DNA from 2 places in the Pseudomonas sp. DC1.2 genome. Region 2 is predicted to be linked to the other one. Evidence: riboswitches for the same ligand, from Rfam matches in the RefSeq annotation. Region 2 holds a riboswitch; the other holds the start of a gene.
What was found. A riboswitch is a leader RNA that binds a small molecule or an ion and turns the genes downstream of it on or off. The one in region 2 is predicted to bind cobalamin.

Region 1 (7,174 bases), 1.2 Mb from region 2:
ATCATCTTCGCGCAAGGCCTTGGCCACTGGCTCAACGTGCTCGCCCAGGCTGCGCATGCCCAGCGCGCAATACAGCGCCAGAATCTCTACCATCCAGCCAACATAAGGCGCCCAAGAAAGCGCAGTCACCAGCAAGGTCAGCGGCAGGACGGCGATCACCCAACCCGTGACGCCATGACTGCGCCAGCCGCGACCGCCAGAGTTGAAACGTTGCTCGATGCGATCCGCAAAACCGCCGAACGCCACCAGCGGATGCCAGCGTTTGGGTTCACCCAGCAGCGCGTCCAGCGCCACTGCGGCGACACTCAACAACGCCACACTCATTGACTCACTCCCCAATAATTTTCATACAGCAACTCACTGAGTGGACGTGCCTGCGCCCACCCTTCAAGCACCAGCATCGGCGCCGGATAGAAGGCTTCGACCGGCCCCAGGCAAAGCACCGCCAACGGCTTGGCACCGGGCGGCAACCCTAGCAAGTCCGCCAAGGCTTGCGGCTCAAACAGTGACACCCAGCCCATGCCCAGGCCTTCGGCACGAGACGCCAGCCAGAGGTTCTGAATCGCGCAGGACAGCGAAGCCATGTCCATTTCCGGCAGCGTGCGGCGACCAAAGATGTGGCGCTCGCGGTCGTCCATCAACGCGGCTACCAGCACCTCAGCGCAGTCGTTGATGCCTTCGACCTTGAGCTTCATGAACTCGTCGGTACGCTCGCCAAGGGCTTCGGCGGTGCGGATACGTTCTTCCTCGACCAGTTGCTGGATCTTGCCGCGCAAGGCCCGGTCGCTGATACGAATGAAGCGCCACGGCTGCATCAGGCCGACACTCGGCGCCTGATGTGCGGCTTCAAGCAAGCGCCGCAGTAACGCGGGCTCAACCACTCCGCCGCTGAAGTGGCGCATGTCACGGCGCTCGGCAATGGCTCGGTAGACGGCCGCGCGTTCGGCTTCACCGAATGCGTTATCGGTCACGGCCTCTTAGCGGGCAAGCCCGCTCCCCCCTGTGAAGCGGTGCTGACGCAAAGAACCTGCTCACCGGTGGGAGCGAGTCTGCTTGCGAAAACGACCTCAGGGTCAGGCGCAAACAGCGCAGCAATCGCCGCCGGATTGGACGGGAAATAAAAGTGTACATACGAAGCGGTCATCCGCCCCTGCCGGAAAACCGCCTCCGCGCCGCGCCCACCGTTAGGGCTAAGGCCCCGGGCAATCGGCTCAAGCGTCGTGCTGGTCAACGAGTGGTGATAGGTGTGCCCGCGCAACAATCCTTCTGGTAACTCGACCGCTTGCAGGGCCAACGCCGCCAGACGCTTTTGCATCACGGCGTCCCCCGCCAGCAGGCCGACCATTTCTGCACGCGCGCCGTCAACATCGGTCAACGAATCGAGCAGGTACAGCATGCCGCCGCATTCAGCCAGCAGCGGCTTACCGGCAGCATGGTGCTCACGGATCGCGTTCAGCATCGAGGTGTTCTGTGACAACGTCACATGGTGCAACTCGGGGTAGCCGCCTGGCAGATACAGGCTGTCGGCGGGCGGCAACTGGGTGTCGCGGATCGGCGAGAAAAACGATAACTCGGCGCCCATCGCTCGCAATAGATCCAGACTCGCGCCGTAGATGAAGGCAAATGCTTCGTCACGGGCCACGGCAATGCGCACACCCGCGAGCAACGGCTCGACAGCGATCACATCCGGGACCGCGAACTCGACGGCCGGCGGCAGCGCCACTTCGCAACTGGAGGCCAGCGCATTGGCCGCTGCATCAAGGCGCAGATCGAGGTCATTCAACTCACTGGCCTGAACCAGGCCTAAATGGCGACTCGGCAATTCGATGCCGGTTTCCCTCGACAACGCGCCGTACCAGCGCAAGCCCTCCGTCAGGCTGCCTTCAAGCAGTTGCGCATGACGCAACGTACCCACGCGGTTGGCCAACACCCCCGCGAAGGGCAAGTCCGGCTGATAACGCGCCAGTCCAAGGGCCAAAGCGCCAAAGGTTTGGGCCATTGCGGTGCCATCGATCACGCCAAGCACCGGCACGCCGAAGTGTCGCGCCAGGTCGGCGCTGGATGGCGTACCGTCGAACAAGCCCATGACGCCTTCGATCAGAATCAGGTCCGCATCAGCCGCCGCTTCCCACAACAGCCTACGACTTTCCTGCTCGCCGACCATCCACATGTCCAGCTGATAGACCGGCGCGCCACTGGCGCGCTCAAGAATCATCGGGTCAAGAAAGTCCGGGCCGCATTTGAACACGCGAACCTTGCGCCCCTGATTCCGATGCAAACGGGCCAGTGCGGCGGTGACGGTGGTCTTGCCCTGACCGGAAGCCGGCGCGGCAATCAATACCGCCGGGCAGTGACGACTGTTTTTCATAAAGTAGTATTCACAGCTCGACGCCTTTTTGCGCTTTGATCCCGGCCTGGAACGCGTGCTTGACCACGCCCATGTCGGTGACGGTGTCAGCCAGTTCAATCAGTTCCGGCTTGGCGCCGCGACCGGTGACGACCACGTGCTGCATTGGTGGACGGGCCTGCAAGTCGCTGAGCACTTGATCGAGGTCGAGGTAACCGTGCTTGAGGGCGATGTTTAACTCATCGAGCACCACCAGACCAATCGACGGATCGCTCAGCAGTTCGCGAGAGACGGCCCACGCCGCTTCGGCGGCAGCAATATCACGTTGGCGGTCCTGGGTTTCCCAGGTGAAGCCCTCGCCCATCACGTGAAAACGCACCTGCTGCGGGAAACGACGGAAAAACAGCTCTTCGCCCGTGCTGTGGCGCCCTTTGATGAACTGCACCACGCCGCACTGCATGCCGTGCCCCATGGATCGGGCGAGCATGCCGAAAGCCGAACTGCTTTTGCCTTTGCCGTTACCGGTCAACACCAGCAGCAGGCCGCACTCATTCGGCGAATTAGCGATGCGTTCATCGATCACGGCTTTTTTGCGCAACATGCGCGCCAAATGGCGTTCGTCACGGTCGGGGGTATCGGTCATGGGAAGCTCTCCGTTGAGGCTGGATAACGGCGGGCAGGCACAAGAATAGACGGCAAAAAGCCTGGCATCGCCCACCGTGATGCCGCTGGATGGATCAGGCCGGTCTCCGGGCTCATGAGCGGCATCACGCCTGACTGCGCGCCTTCCCATGCCGACAAACGGCACAGTGGCTCAAGGCACAGCCTTCACTCATTTACCGTTGCGGGGGCAGCGCCGGGATCGTGGTTTTTCATAGACAGACATAACTCACTCACCGGCTTCCCTGTTTCACCCTGTCGACCGCAGCCACAGAGCACCTGAAACAAGCCGCGAAGGTTAGAGGGTTGGGGGTGGAGCGTCAATTGAAGACGGGACGCCGCTGGGCGAATAACTGCTGTCGATCAATTTACTGGCGCCAATCTTGTGCCACACTGAGCGCAGTGATATCAAAGAGCCACACATCGACACCACAATAACAAGGACGAGTCCCATGCAAGGCATGATCATCAGCAATCCAAAGCTGGAATTCTTGCGTCCACTGCTGGAACGCTGGATTGACTGTATCGACCGCTACAACGCCATACGCGGCGATGCAGACACACCGTATTGGCACGACGAAAAAGCCAATCTCGGCTTGCTATCGGCGGCGGCCTGGATGGCCGAAATGGTCACACTGCAACAGGCCCCGACCCGTAAACAGACCGAAGACGGCGAACGCAACGCGCGCACCGACCTGTTGATCGCTACCCATGAAGAACGTGCCTGGCTCCAGACCACCCAGCGCTGGCCCCGAGTCAACAACCTGAACCTCAAGCAAGCCCTTCAGGACATTGCCAGTGACGCCAAGCGTATCAGCCACGCCAGCGACCTGAAGCTCGGCTGCCTGTTCGTTGCACCCCACAAGAGCCAGCACAGTGCCACTCCGGAAGAACTCCAGGACATGGTCGACGACCTGCAAAAAGAACATACCTGCGCCGTGGCCTGGTATTTCCCCTACGCCTACCGCAAATTGCGCAACGAAGCAGGTCACTATCACCCCGGCATCGCCGTACTGTTCAAGGAAGCGCGTGGCTAATGGGTTGAACCATCGAACGTCTACGCTTCTCTATGAATAGGACACTGCATTCATAGGGAAGAAGATCAGCATGCTCAAGCCTCAGTTCGTTTTCGTCATCGCCCTCGCCGGAGGGCTCGCCGCCTGCGGTGAGTCCTCCCGCCTGCAAGTCTCGGACGGCACCGGACCGTCGCCCACGCTGCCGGAACCGAACAAGACCCTGATTCCGACGGTGAACATCGCCCCGGCGGTCGGCTGGGCGAATGGTGTGACTCCCAAAGCTGCCCAGGGCATGAAGGTCGCTGCCTTTGCCGAAAACCTGGATCACCCGCGCTGGCTATACGTATTGCCCAATGGCGACGTACTGGTGGCTGAAACCAACGCCCCGCCCAAACCTGATGACGCCACTGGCATCCGCGGCTGGGTCATGAAGAAAGTCATGGGCCGCGCCGGTGCCGGCGTCCCAAGCGCGAATCGTATTACGCTGTTGCGCGACAAAGACCACGACGGCGTCGCCGAAACGCGCACCGTATTCCTGGAAAATCTCAACTCGCCATTCGGCATGGCATTGGTCGGCAACGATCTTTACGTCGCCGACTCCGACAAGTTGCTCCGCTTTCCTTACAAGGACGGCGAAACATCCATCACTGCGCAGCCGACCAAAGTCGTCGATTTGCCGGGCGGCACGATAAACCATCACTGGACTAAAAACGTCATCGCCAGCAAGGACGGCAGCAAGCTGTACGTCACCGTCGGCTCCAACAGCAATGTTGGCGAAAACGGTCTGGCCGCCGAAGAAGGTCGCGCTGCCATTTGGGAGGTGGACCGCGCCACCGGCAAGCACCGGATTTTTGCCTCCGGCCTTCGCAACCCCAACGGCATGAGCTGGGAACCGACCAGCGGTGCGCTCTGGACCGCCGTCAACGAGCGCGACGAAATCGGCAGTGACCTGGTGCCGGACTACATCACCTCAGTCAAGGACGGCGCGTTCTATGGCTGGCCGTTCAGCTACTACGGCCAACATGTCGACGTGCGCGTCACGCCACAGAACCTGGACCTGGTTGCAAAAGCCATTGCGCCGGATTACGCGGTTGGCCCTCACACGGCCTCGCTGGGTTTGACCTTCGCCCAAGGCAGCAAACTGCCAGCGCCGTTTACCAACGGCGCTTTCATCGGTCAGCACGGCTCCTGGAACCGCAAACCACACAGTGGCTACAAGGTGATTTTCGTACCGTTCGCGGCCGGCAAACCCAACGGGCAGCCGATGGATGTACTGACCGGCTTCCTCGACAAAGACGAAAATGCCATGGGCCGGCCGGTGGGCGTGGTGATCGATCAGCAGGGGGACTTACTGGTGGCGGACGACGTGGGGAATAAGGTGTGGCGGGTTTCGGCCGCTAAATAACACGCTGACTGCCAATACGTGGCAAATGTGGGGGCGGGCTCGCTCCCACATTAATTGGCGTCAGCGCTTGCGACACAGGGTCAACCCATCCCCCAACGGTAATAACGACAGATCGACTCGTGCGTCATCCTTCAAGGCGAGGTTGAGCGCCTGGATGGCTCGGGTGTCTGCGCTGTCCGGATGAGTCTCAAGCACTCTCCCGCTCCACAGCGTGTTATCGAACACCGCGAGGCCGCCGACACGTAGCAAACGCAACGCATGCTCCAAGTAGCACGGGTAGTTAGCCTTGTCAGCGTCAATGAAAATCAGGTCGAACGAACCGAGCGTCTCAAGCGTGGCCAAGGTGTCCAGAGCAGGCGCCAGGCGCAGCTCAATTCGCCCGTCAAGCCCGGCCTCCTGCCAGTAACGAAGCGCGATGGCGTTGTAGTCACCCGCAATATCGCAACAGATCAGCGAGCCGTCATCGGGCAACGCTGCCGCCATGCACAGGGCGCTGTAACCGGTGAAGGTACCGACTTCCAGCAAACGCCTGGCGCCCGTGAGTTTGACCAACAGCGCAAGAAACTGCCCCTGCTCCGGTGCCACCTGCCAGCGCGCCATGGGCAACGCCTGAGTTTCATCGCGCAAACGCTTGAGCAACGGCGTTTCCCTGAGGGAGACGTCGAGTACGTAGCGATACAGGGCATCATCGAGGTTGAGCGTGCGAGCGGTCATGGCAACTCTCGACTAGGGGTTACGTGCCAGATGCTCAGGCTGCAAAACGCGTTTGGCACTCAGATATGCCTTCTGCCAGTAGGCTTTGGACAGGCTATCGAGCTTCACCGTGCCACCGGTGGCAGGCGCATGGACGAAGCGCCCTTCGCCGACGTAGATGCCCGCGTGACTGACCTGAGAACCACCATTGGTGGCGAAGAAGATCAGATCACCGGTTTGCAGGCCTTCTTTGCCCACATTCGGCGCCTGCATGACGATCATCTCGCGGGTGGAGCGCGGCAGGGAAATGCCTGCGACGTCGCGGTACACATAGCCGATCAGCCCACTGCAATCAAAACCGGAGTCTGGCGTGTTGCCGCCCCAGCGATAAGGCGTACCCACGAGACCCAAGGCGCGAAACAACACGTCTTCTGCCTCAGGCGAGAATGCTTGCGAGGAGCCGAAAACAAGCGGGGCACGAACCACTGGCGCAGGAGGAGGCGTTCGGCTGGCACAGCCGCTGAGCAGCGCTGCCAAGAGCATAAGTGTGAGGCGGGCCGACATCGTCATAAGCAGAACACCCTGATCTGGCTGCGGCTTTTTCTGCCGGGAAGGCAGAAAACAAAACCGCCGGCGCAGAGCGCAGGCGGTTTGCCATCAATAATAGATCAGGATTCTAGCGCCTATGAGCCAAACTTCAAGTAAGACTTTAAGTTCACCTTACAAACTATCCGCCTACTCGCTTGCCAAGAGGGCTTTTGTCGTCAATATCTGACGACAATTCGGCCGATTACTTGCGAGCAGTGACGACGGTGGGCGCCATCGCGAGTGCGCGCTTAGCTTCGATGAAGGTTTTGCTCCAGTAACTGTCGCCTAGGCTATCAACCCGCACACCACCGCTTTTGCGGCTGCTGGAGTGGATGAATTGGTCATCACCGAGGTAGATACCGGCGTGGCTGACGCGACCGCGACGGCCATTCGTGGCGAAGAACAGCAAATCACCTGGCTTGAGCTTGTTGCGAGCAACCAGTGGCGCATCCACGTTGATCATTT
Region 2 (7,174 bases):
CCCAAGCAAAACGCTTTGGCCAGCGCCCGCAGCAGGCTTGACTGGGCGCCGCGACCATCGCCCCGTGGAATGCGCAGCAACGCCAGCAAGGTGTCGATACGCAAACGCCCGGTGGGCGACTCGCCAAAAATGTGCAGGCCGTCGCGGATCTGCGACTCCTTTAAATCGCACAGGTAGGTATCCAGCCGCGGCAACCAGATTGCAGCGTCGGCGGCACTGTCGAGTTTTTCATCCAGTTGCAGCTCGCGGTCGATCTGCGTCTCGCGCACCAGTTGCAGAATGTCACGCTGCAACTCACGGGCGCGGCGCGGATCAAGCAATTGCGCTTCGTAATACTCGTCGGCGAGCAATTCAAGGTTACGCAGCGGACCGTAAGTTTCGGCACGGGTCAGCGGCGGCATCAGGTGATCGATGATCACCGCTTGCGTGCGGCGCTTGGCTTGAGCGCCTTCGCCGGGGTCGTTGACGATAAAGGGATAGATGTTCGGCAGCGGCCCGAGCAACGCATCCGGCCAGCAGTTCTCGGACAGCCCGACACCTTTGCCGGGCAGCCATTCGAGGTTGCCGTGCTTACCGACATGGACCACACCGTGGGCGCCGTAGGTGTTACGCAACCAGAAGTAAAACGCCAGATAGCCGTGGGGCGGCACCAGGTCCGGGTCGTGATAAACCGCGCTCGGATCTACCTGATAACCCCGAGCTGGTTGAATACCGATAAAGGTCAGACCCAAGCGCAGGCCCGCGACCATCAACCGACCGTCGCGGAACATTGGATCACTGTCGGGCGGCCCCCAACGCTCCAATACCGCCTGGCGGTTGGCTTCGGGCAGTGCGCTGAACATCAAAAGGTAGTCGTCCAGCGCCAGGCTTTGCTGACACGGCCGCTGATCGAGACTGTCGAGGTCATTAGTGACTCCGCCGAGCAACTGCTGGATCAATGCGGTGCCGCTGTCCGGCAGTTCGGCCGGCACCGGATAACCCTCTTGATGCAGCGCACGCAGAATATTCAGCGCCGCGGCCGGGGTGTCGAGGCCTACGCCATTGCCGATACGACCGTCGCGGGTCGGGTAGTTGGCCAGGATCAGGGCGATGCGTTTTTCGGCGTTGGGCACTCGCCCCAGATCGATCCAGCGCCGCGCCAGCTCAGCAACGAAGTCCATGCGCTCAGGTTGTGGCCGATAGCAGACCACATCGCACTGACCGCGCTCGCTGCGCCAGGCCAGGTCTTTGAAGCTGATCGGGCGACTGATGATCCGCCCGTCGAGTTCCGGCAACGCGATGTGCATCGCCAGGTCTCGCGGGCCGAGGCCTTGTTCGCTGGCGCGCCAGCCGGGTTCATTGTCTTGGGCACAAATCGCCTGAATCACCGGGATGTTGCGACGGAACGGCCGCAGGTGTGGCGCTTCAGGACTGGATTGGGCAAACCCGGTGGTATTTAGAATCACCCCGGCCTCGACCGCATCCAGCCAGTCCTCGACCGCCGCCAGGCAGCCAGGCTCTTTGAGACTGGCCAACGCGATGGGTAAAGGGTTTAGCCCCGCCGCTTGCAAGCGCTGGCAAAAAACATCAATGAAACCGGTATTCGCTGCCTGCAAGTGCGAACGGTAGAACAGCACCGCAGCCACCGGCTGGTCGACTTTCCAGTCCGCTTGCCAATCCTTGAGTTCAGCCAGACTTTTTTGCGGGTGATAAATCGCCGTGCGCGCCAACGTTTGTGGCTCGGCCCAGGCATAGTCTCGGTCCAGCCAGCGATTGGCCAGGCAGCGGAAAAAATCCAGCGCGTTGCTCATGCCGCCCTGACGCAGAAACTGCCAGAGGCGATCGCGATCGCTGGCCGCCACGGTGCTTAAGTCACTGAGTTCGGGGTCAGGACGGTCATCGCCGGGCACCAAAATAAGCTGCACGCCGCGCTCCGCCAGTTCCACCAATCGCTCGACGCCGTAACGCCAATAGCCAATGCCACCGTGCAGCGAGATCAAAATGACTTTGGCGTGGCGCAACACTTCATCGACGTACAAATCGACCGACGCATGGTTCTGAACCTGCATCGGGTTGGCCAGACGCACACTCGGGTAATCGTCGGGCAACTGTTGCGCCGCCTCGGCGAGCAGCGCCAGGCTGGAGTCGCCGCTGCACAGGATCACCAGCTCGGCGGGCGTTTGTCCAAGGTCGGCGATGTTGTCATCCGACACGAAACCGCCGGGCTGAGTCCTGAGCAGGTGCATGGCTTAAACGCTGAGCGCAGCGCGCAGTTGCGCTTCGAGCAGAGCGGCGTCCAGTTCCTGGCCGATCAACACCAGGCGCGTGGTGCGCGCTTCATCGGCGCCCCACTGACGGTCGAAGTGCTTGTCGAAGCGCGTGCCCACGCCTTGGATCAGCAAACGCATCGGCTTGTTCGGGATCGCGGCGAAGCCTTTGACCCGCAGGATGCCGTGCTTGACCACCAACTGGGTCAACGCATCCATCAGCAGGCTTTCGTCGGCTTGCGGCAATTCGATTGAGATGGAGTCGAACGCGTCGTGGTCGTGATCGTCCTCACCGTCGTGGTGATGGTCATGATGGCTGTGACGGCTGTCGATGTGTTCTTCGGAACCCGCGCCGAGGCCGATCAGCACGTCCAACGGCACGCGTCCGCTGCTGGCTTGGATAACTTTCACCGCAGCCGGCAGCTCTTCGGCGACTTCCAGGCGCACGCGGGCCAGGTCTTCAGGGCTGATCAAGTCGGCCTTGTTGAGGATCACCAGGTCGGCGCTGGCCAGTTGGTCGGCAAACAATTCGTGCAGCGGCGACTCGTGATCCAGGTTCGGATCGAGTTTGCGCTGAGCGTCGACCTGGTCGGGGAACGCGGCGAAGGTGCCAGCGGCCACGGCAGGGCTGTCGACCACGGTAATCACCGCATCAACGGTACAGGCGCTGCGAATTTCCGGCCACTGGAAGGCTTGAACCAATGGCTTCGGCAAGGCCAGGCCAGACGTTTCGATGAGAATATGGTCGAGGTCGCCGCGACGGGCCACCAGTTCGCGCATCACCGGGAAGAACTCTTCCTGAACAGTGCAGCAGAGGCAGCCATTGGCGAGTTCATAAACACGCCCGTTGGCCTCTTCTTCAGTGCAACCGATGGAGCACTGTTTGAGGATTTCGCCGTCGATGCCCAACTCGCCGAACTCGTTGACGATCACCGCAATGCGGCGGCCCTGAGCGTTGTCGAGCATGTGCCGCAGCAAGGTGGTTTTGCCCGAGCCGAGGAAACCGGTGACGATGGTGACAGGGAGTTTGGCCAGTGTTTTCATCGGATGCCCTTTGGCAAGGTGGCGGGCATACGGGACGACAATCGCGGCCAACGATGCGCGCGCGGAAGAGTTCGCCACCGGATCACCCCGCCCGGTTGTAGTGAGAATCTGTGACGAGGCAGGTCTCCTGGCTGACGGTGTGCCAGTCGGTTGACTGGCATTTGCTGCGCCTTCCCGTTCGCCCAATGAAGTGGGCTTGCAGTGGCGTGGCAGCGAACATCACCGTTCACAGTTGCGGGGGCAGCCGCGGCATCGACCGCGTTCCCTTCTTAGCTTCGACAAACGCCGAAGAACCTCGAAAGCGCAAGGCTACGCATCGTCTGGGGGCGGGTCAATGTCTTGTCGCGTCCGCGCCGCTACCGTTGCGAGGCTGCTCGCGACAACGTTCCTCCAGTTCGGCGTTGAGAACCCTTGCCAATTGACTCCCCGCCCCCACCCGTGGTCTGCTGTGCGCCTTGTTACGGGTGCCCTTCATAGGGTGAAACGGGAAATCGGTGAATCATGTGCTTTACTCTTAAAGCCATGTCAGTCCGATGCTGCCCCCGCAACGGTAAGCGAGCGAAGAATCAGATCCACTGTGCCGACAACGTCGCATGGGAAGGCGATTCTTGCAGGTTCAGGCGCAAGCCTTGGCCCCTCGTGAGCCCGGAGACCGGCCCGCAACACATCGATAACAAACCCGCGGTGGGCGGGCGCTGTTTGAACTTCTGCATGCCTGTCGCGCAGGGGGTCTTCATGCGCTCTATTCACCCGCTGACAGACCAGAGGGAAGCGCCATGTCGATCATCAGCAGTACAACCAGCCGCACCACTAGCAACACTACAACGCTGAGCCAACGCCTGACCGCCGCTATCGGCGCATCGATTCTCGGTGCCTGCCTGGTGTACTTCGCCGGTTTCTCGCACATTGATGCGGTACACAATGCCGCACACGATACCCGTCACAGCTCCGCGTTTCCGTGCCATTGAGACCTGCCCAAATGATCAAGCGTATAGCGCAAACCGCAGGTTTCACCGGGTTGCTGGCCGCCCTGCTGCTGACTCTGCTGCAAAGCTTCTGGGTGGCCCCGCTGATTCTGCAGGCAGAGACCTACGAAAAGTCCCCAGCGACTGAAACCCATCAACATGCCGAAGGCGCGATGGTGGGCCACACTCACGACGCCGAGGCCTGGGAACCGGAAAACGGTTGGCAGCGCGTGCTGTCCACCACCGGCGGTAACCTGGTCGTTGCGGTGGGCTTCGCGCTGATGCTGGCGGGCCTCTACACTTTGCGCGCCCCCACCCGCACCGCTCAGGGCCTGCTCTGGGGCCTGGCGGGTTATGCGACCTTCGTGCTGGCGCCAACGTTGGGCCTGCCACCTGAGTTGCCGGGCACTGTCGCCGCCGATCTGGCGCAACGACAGACCTGGTGGATCGGTACTGCAGCGTCTACCGCTGCCGGTATCGCCCTGATCGTGTTCAGCCGTCACTGGCTGATGAAAATCCTCGGAGTGGCTATTCTGGCGGTTCCGCACGTGATCGGTGCGCCACAACCGGAAGTCCATTCGATGCTGGCTCCGGAAGCGTTGGACGCGCAGTTCAAAATCGCTTCGCAGCTGACCAACGTAGCGTTCTGGCTGGCCTTGGGCCTTATAAGCGCCTGGCTTTTCCGCCGCAAAACCGACGGTCAATACCACGCATGACGAGTAACCGCGCAGCGCCGACCCTGGTGGTCGGCCTGGGCTGCCAGCGCGGCTGCCCGGTCAGCACGCTACGCGCACTGCTTGATCAGGCGTTACAGGCTCATCAAATCGAATTGCGGATGATCAAGGCCCTGGCCAGCATCGACCTGAAACGCGATGAACCGGGGCTGATAGAGTTGGCCGCGCAGTTGTCCCTGCCATTGATGTATTTCAGCAGCGAACAGCTGGCTCGCTATCAATCACAGTTGAGCCATCAATCACAGATCGCCTTCGAGCGCACCGGTTGTTACGGCGTGGCGGAAAGTGCAGCCTTGGCGTTGGCGGAGCAACTGGTCGAGGCCCCGGCAAAACTGCTGGTATCGCGACAGAAATATGCCCAGGCGACCCTCGCGGTAGCCAGTGCGGCACAACCCCAGCGCTAATCCGCCCTCTCGATCATGAGCAATCTTCATCTGAAGCGTTCTCCACGCCCTTTTTCTTACAGGAACCGACGATGACCGTCTATTTTATTGGCGCGGGTCCCGGCGACCCGGAACTGATCACCGTCAAAGGCCAGAGGCTGATTCGCAGTTGCCCGGTGATCATCTACGCCGGCTCGCTGGTGCCGGCTGCGGTGCTTGAAGGCCACCGGGCCGAACACGTAGTCAACAGCGCCGAGCTGCACCTGAAACAGATCATCGAACTGATCAAAAACGCCCACGCCAACGGCCAGGACATCGCCCGCGTGCATTCCGGCGATCCCAGTTTGTACGGTGCAATTGGCGAACAGATTCGCTACCTGCGCGAGCTCGATATTCCCTTTCAAATCATCCCTGGCGTCACCGCCACAGCAGCCTGCGCCGCGCTGCTGGGGGCAGAACTGACGCTGCCAGACGTTTCGCAGAGCGTAATTTTGACGCGTTACGCCGACAAGACGGCGATGCCGGCGGGCGAAGAGCTGGGCAGCCTGGCGCAACACGGCGCGACCATGGCGATTCATCTTGGGGTCAATCATCTGCACAAGATCCTTGCCGAGTTGCTACCGCATTACGGCGCAGACTGCCCGATCGCCGTGATTCACCGGGCGACGTGGCCGGATCAGGACTGGGTGGTAGGGACATTGGCCGATATCGCCGAGAAAGTTGAAGCGAAAGGGTTCCGACGCACGGCGCTGATCCTGGTGGGCCGGGTGCTTGGCAGCGATCATTTCAGTGAGTCCTCGCTGTACCGCGCGGGGCATGCGCATTTGTACCGCCCTTAGCAGCCTCTTCGCGAGCACGCTCGTTCGCAATTGGGCGCTCGTCAATCCAGGGCGAGCCTGCTCGAGAAGGCATCCTTGAACATCACCCATAAAAAAACGGCGCTCACGGGGCGCCGTTTTTTATGTCGCAGCGAACACCTTAGTAGTAGGCGTTTTCTTTCTGCGTGTGGTCGGTTACGTCGCGAACGCCCTTGAGCTCCGGAATACGCTCGAGCAGGGTGCGCTCGATGCCTTCACGCAACGTGACGTCTGCCTGGCCACAGCCCTGGCAACCGCCGCCGAACTTGAGAACGGCGATGCCGTCTTCAACCACATCAATCAGGCTGACCTGACCGCCGTGGCTGGCCAGCCCCGGGTTGATCTCGGTCTGCAAGTAATAGTTGATGCGCTCGTTAACCGGGCTGTCAGCGTTGACCATCGGTACTTTGGCGTTTGGCGCCTTAATGGTCAGTTGGCCGCCCATACGGTCGGTGGCATAGTCGACCACCGCATCATCCAGGAAGGCTTCGCTGAATGAGTCGATGTAGGCAGTGAAGCTTTTGAGCCCCAGCGCAGTGTCTTCAGATTTCTCTTCGCCCGGCTTGCAATAGGCAATGCAGGTTTCGGCGTACTGAGTGCCAGGCTGGGTGATAAAGACGCGGATGCCGATACCTGGGGTGTTCTGCTTGGAGAGCAGATCAGCCAGGTAATCGTGGGCGGCGTCGGTAATGGTAATAGCGGTCATGGAAACTCCTCGCAGGCGTCGGCGCAGTTTACGCCAATCGTCGCGCCGCACAAAGTCCCAGTATTTTTGTCGGGAAAGCGCGAACGCTGGCGGCCTGTTCAAAACCTCATCAGGCAAGGCTTTAAAGCCTGAAATAGCGGGGTTTCACCCCGACCAACACTCCGCCCACGTTTCGATCAAAAATCGATCAAAGATTCTCGTAGCGGTTCATGTCCAGCACGCCCTCTTCCACCGGATCG

Region 1: another riboswitch for cobalamin. It lies ahead of cobO (cob(I)yrinic acid a,c-diamide adenosyltransferase); the one in region 2 lies ahead of RHM68_RS13630 (CbtB domain-containing protein).

What each region holds. Positions count from the first base shown of each region.
Region 1 covers NZ_CP133782.1:1,814,414-1,821,587, reverse strand. Annotated here, with positions in the region: gene cbiB (adenosylcobinamide-phosphate synthase CbiB) at 1-324, opposite strand, end outside; gene bluB (5,6-dimethylbenzimidazole synthase) at 321-971, opposite strand; gene RHM68_RS08265 (cobyrinate a,c-diamide synthase) at 968-2,368, opposite strand; gene cobO (cob(I)yrinic acid a,c-diamide adenosyltransferase) at 2,379-2,990, opposite strand; cobalamin riboswitch at 3,070-3,305, opposite strand; gene RHM68_RS08255 (hypothetical protein) at 3,460-4,044, shown strand; gene RHM68_RS08250 (sorbosone dehydrogenase family protein) at 4,115-5,428, shown strand; gene RHM68_RS08245 (class I SAM-dependent methyltransferase) at 5,489-6,142, opposite strand; gene RHM68_RS08240 (C40 family peptidase) at 6,155-6,691, opposite strand; gene RHM68_RS08235 (C40 family peptidase) at 6,912-7,174, opposite strand, start outside.
Region 2 covers NZ_CP133782.1:3,017,656-3,024,829, forward strand. Annotated here, with positions in the region: gene cobN (cobaltochelatase subunit CobN) at 1-2,225, opposite strand, end outside; gene cobW (cobalamin biosynthesis protein CobW) at 2,229-3,290, opposite strand; cobalamin riboswitch at 3,390-3,603, opposite strand; cobalamin riboswitch at 3,736-3,966, shown strand; gene RHM68_RS13630 (CbtB domain-containing protein) at 4,067-4,258, shown strand; gene RHM68_RS13635 (CbtA family protein) at 4,270-4,971, shown strand; gene RHM68_RS13640 (cobalamin biosynthesis protein) at 4,968-5,393, shown strand; gene cobM (precorrin-4 C(11)-methyltransferase) at 5,465-6,211, shown strand; gene nfuA (Fe-S biogenesis protein NfuA) at 6,351-6,935, opposite strand; gene RHM68_RS13655 (fatty acid cis/trans isomerase) at 7,123-7,174, opposite strand, start outside.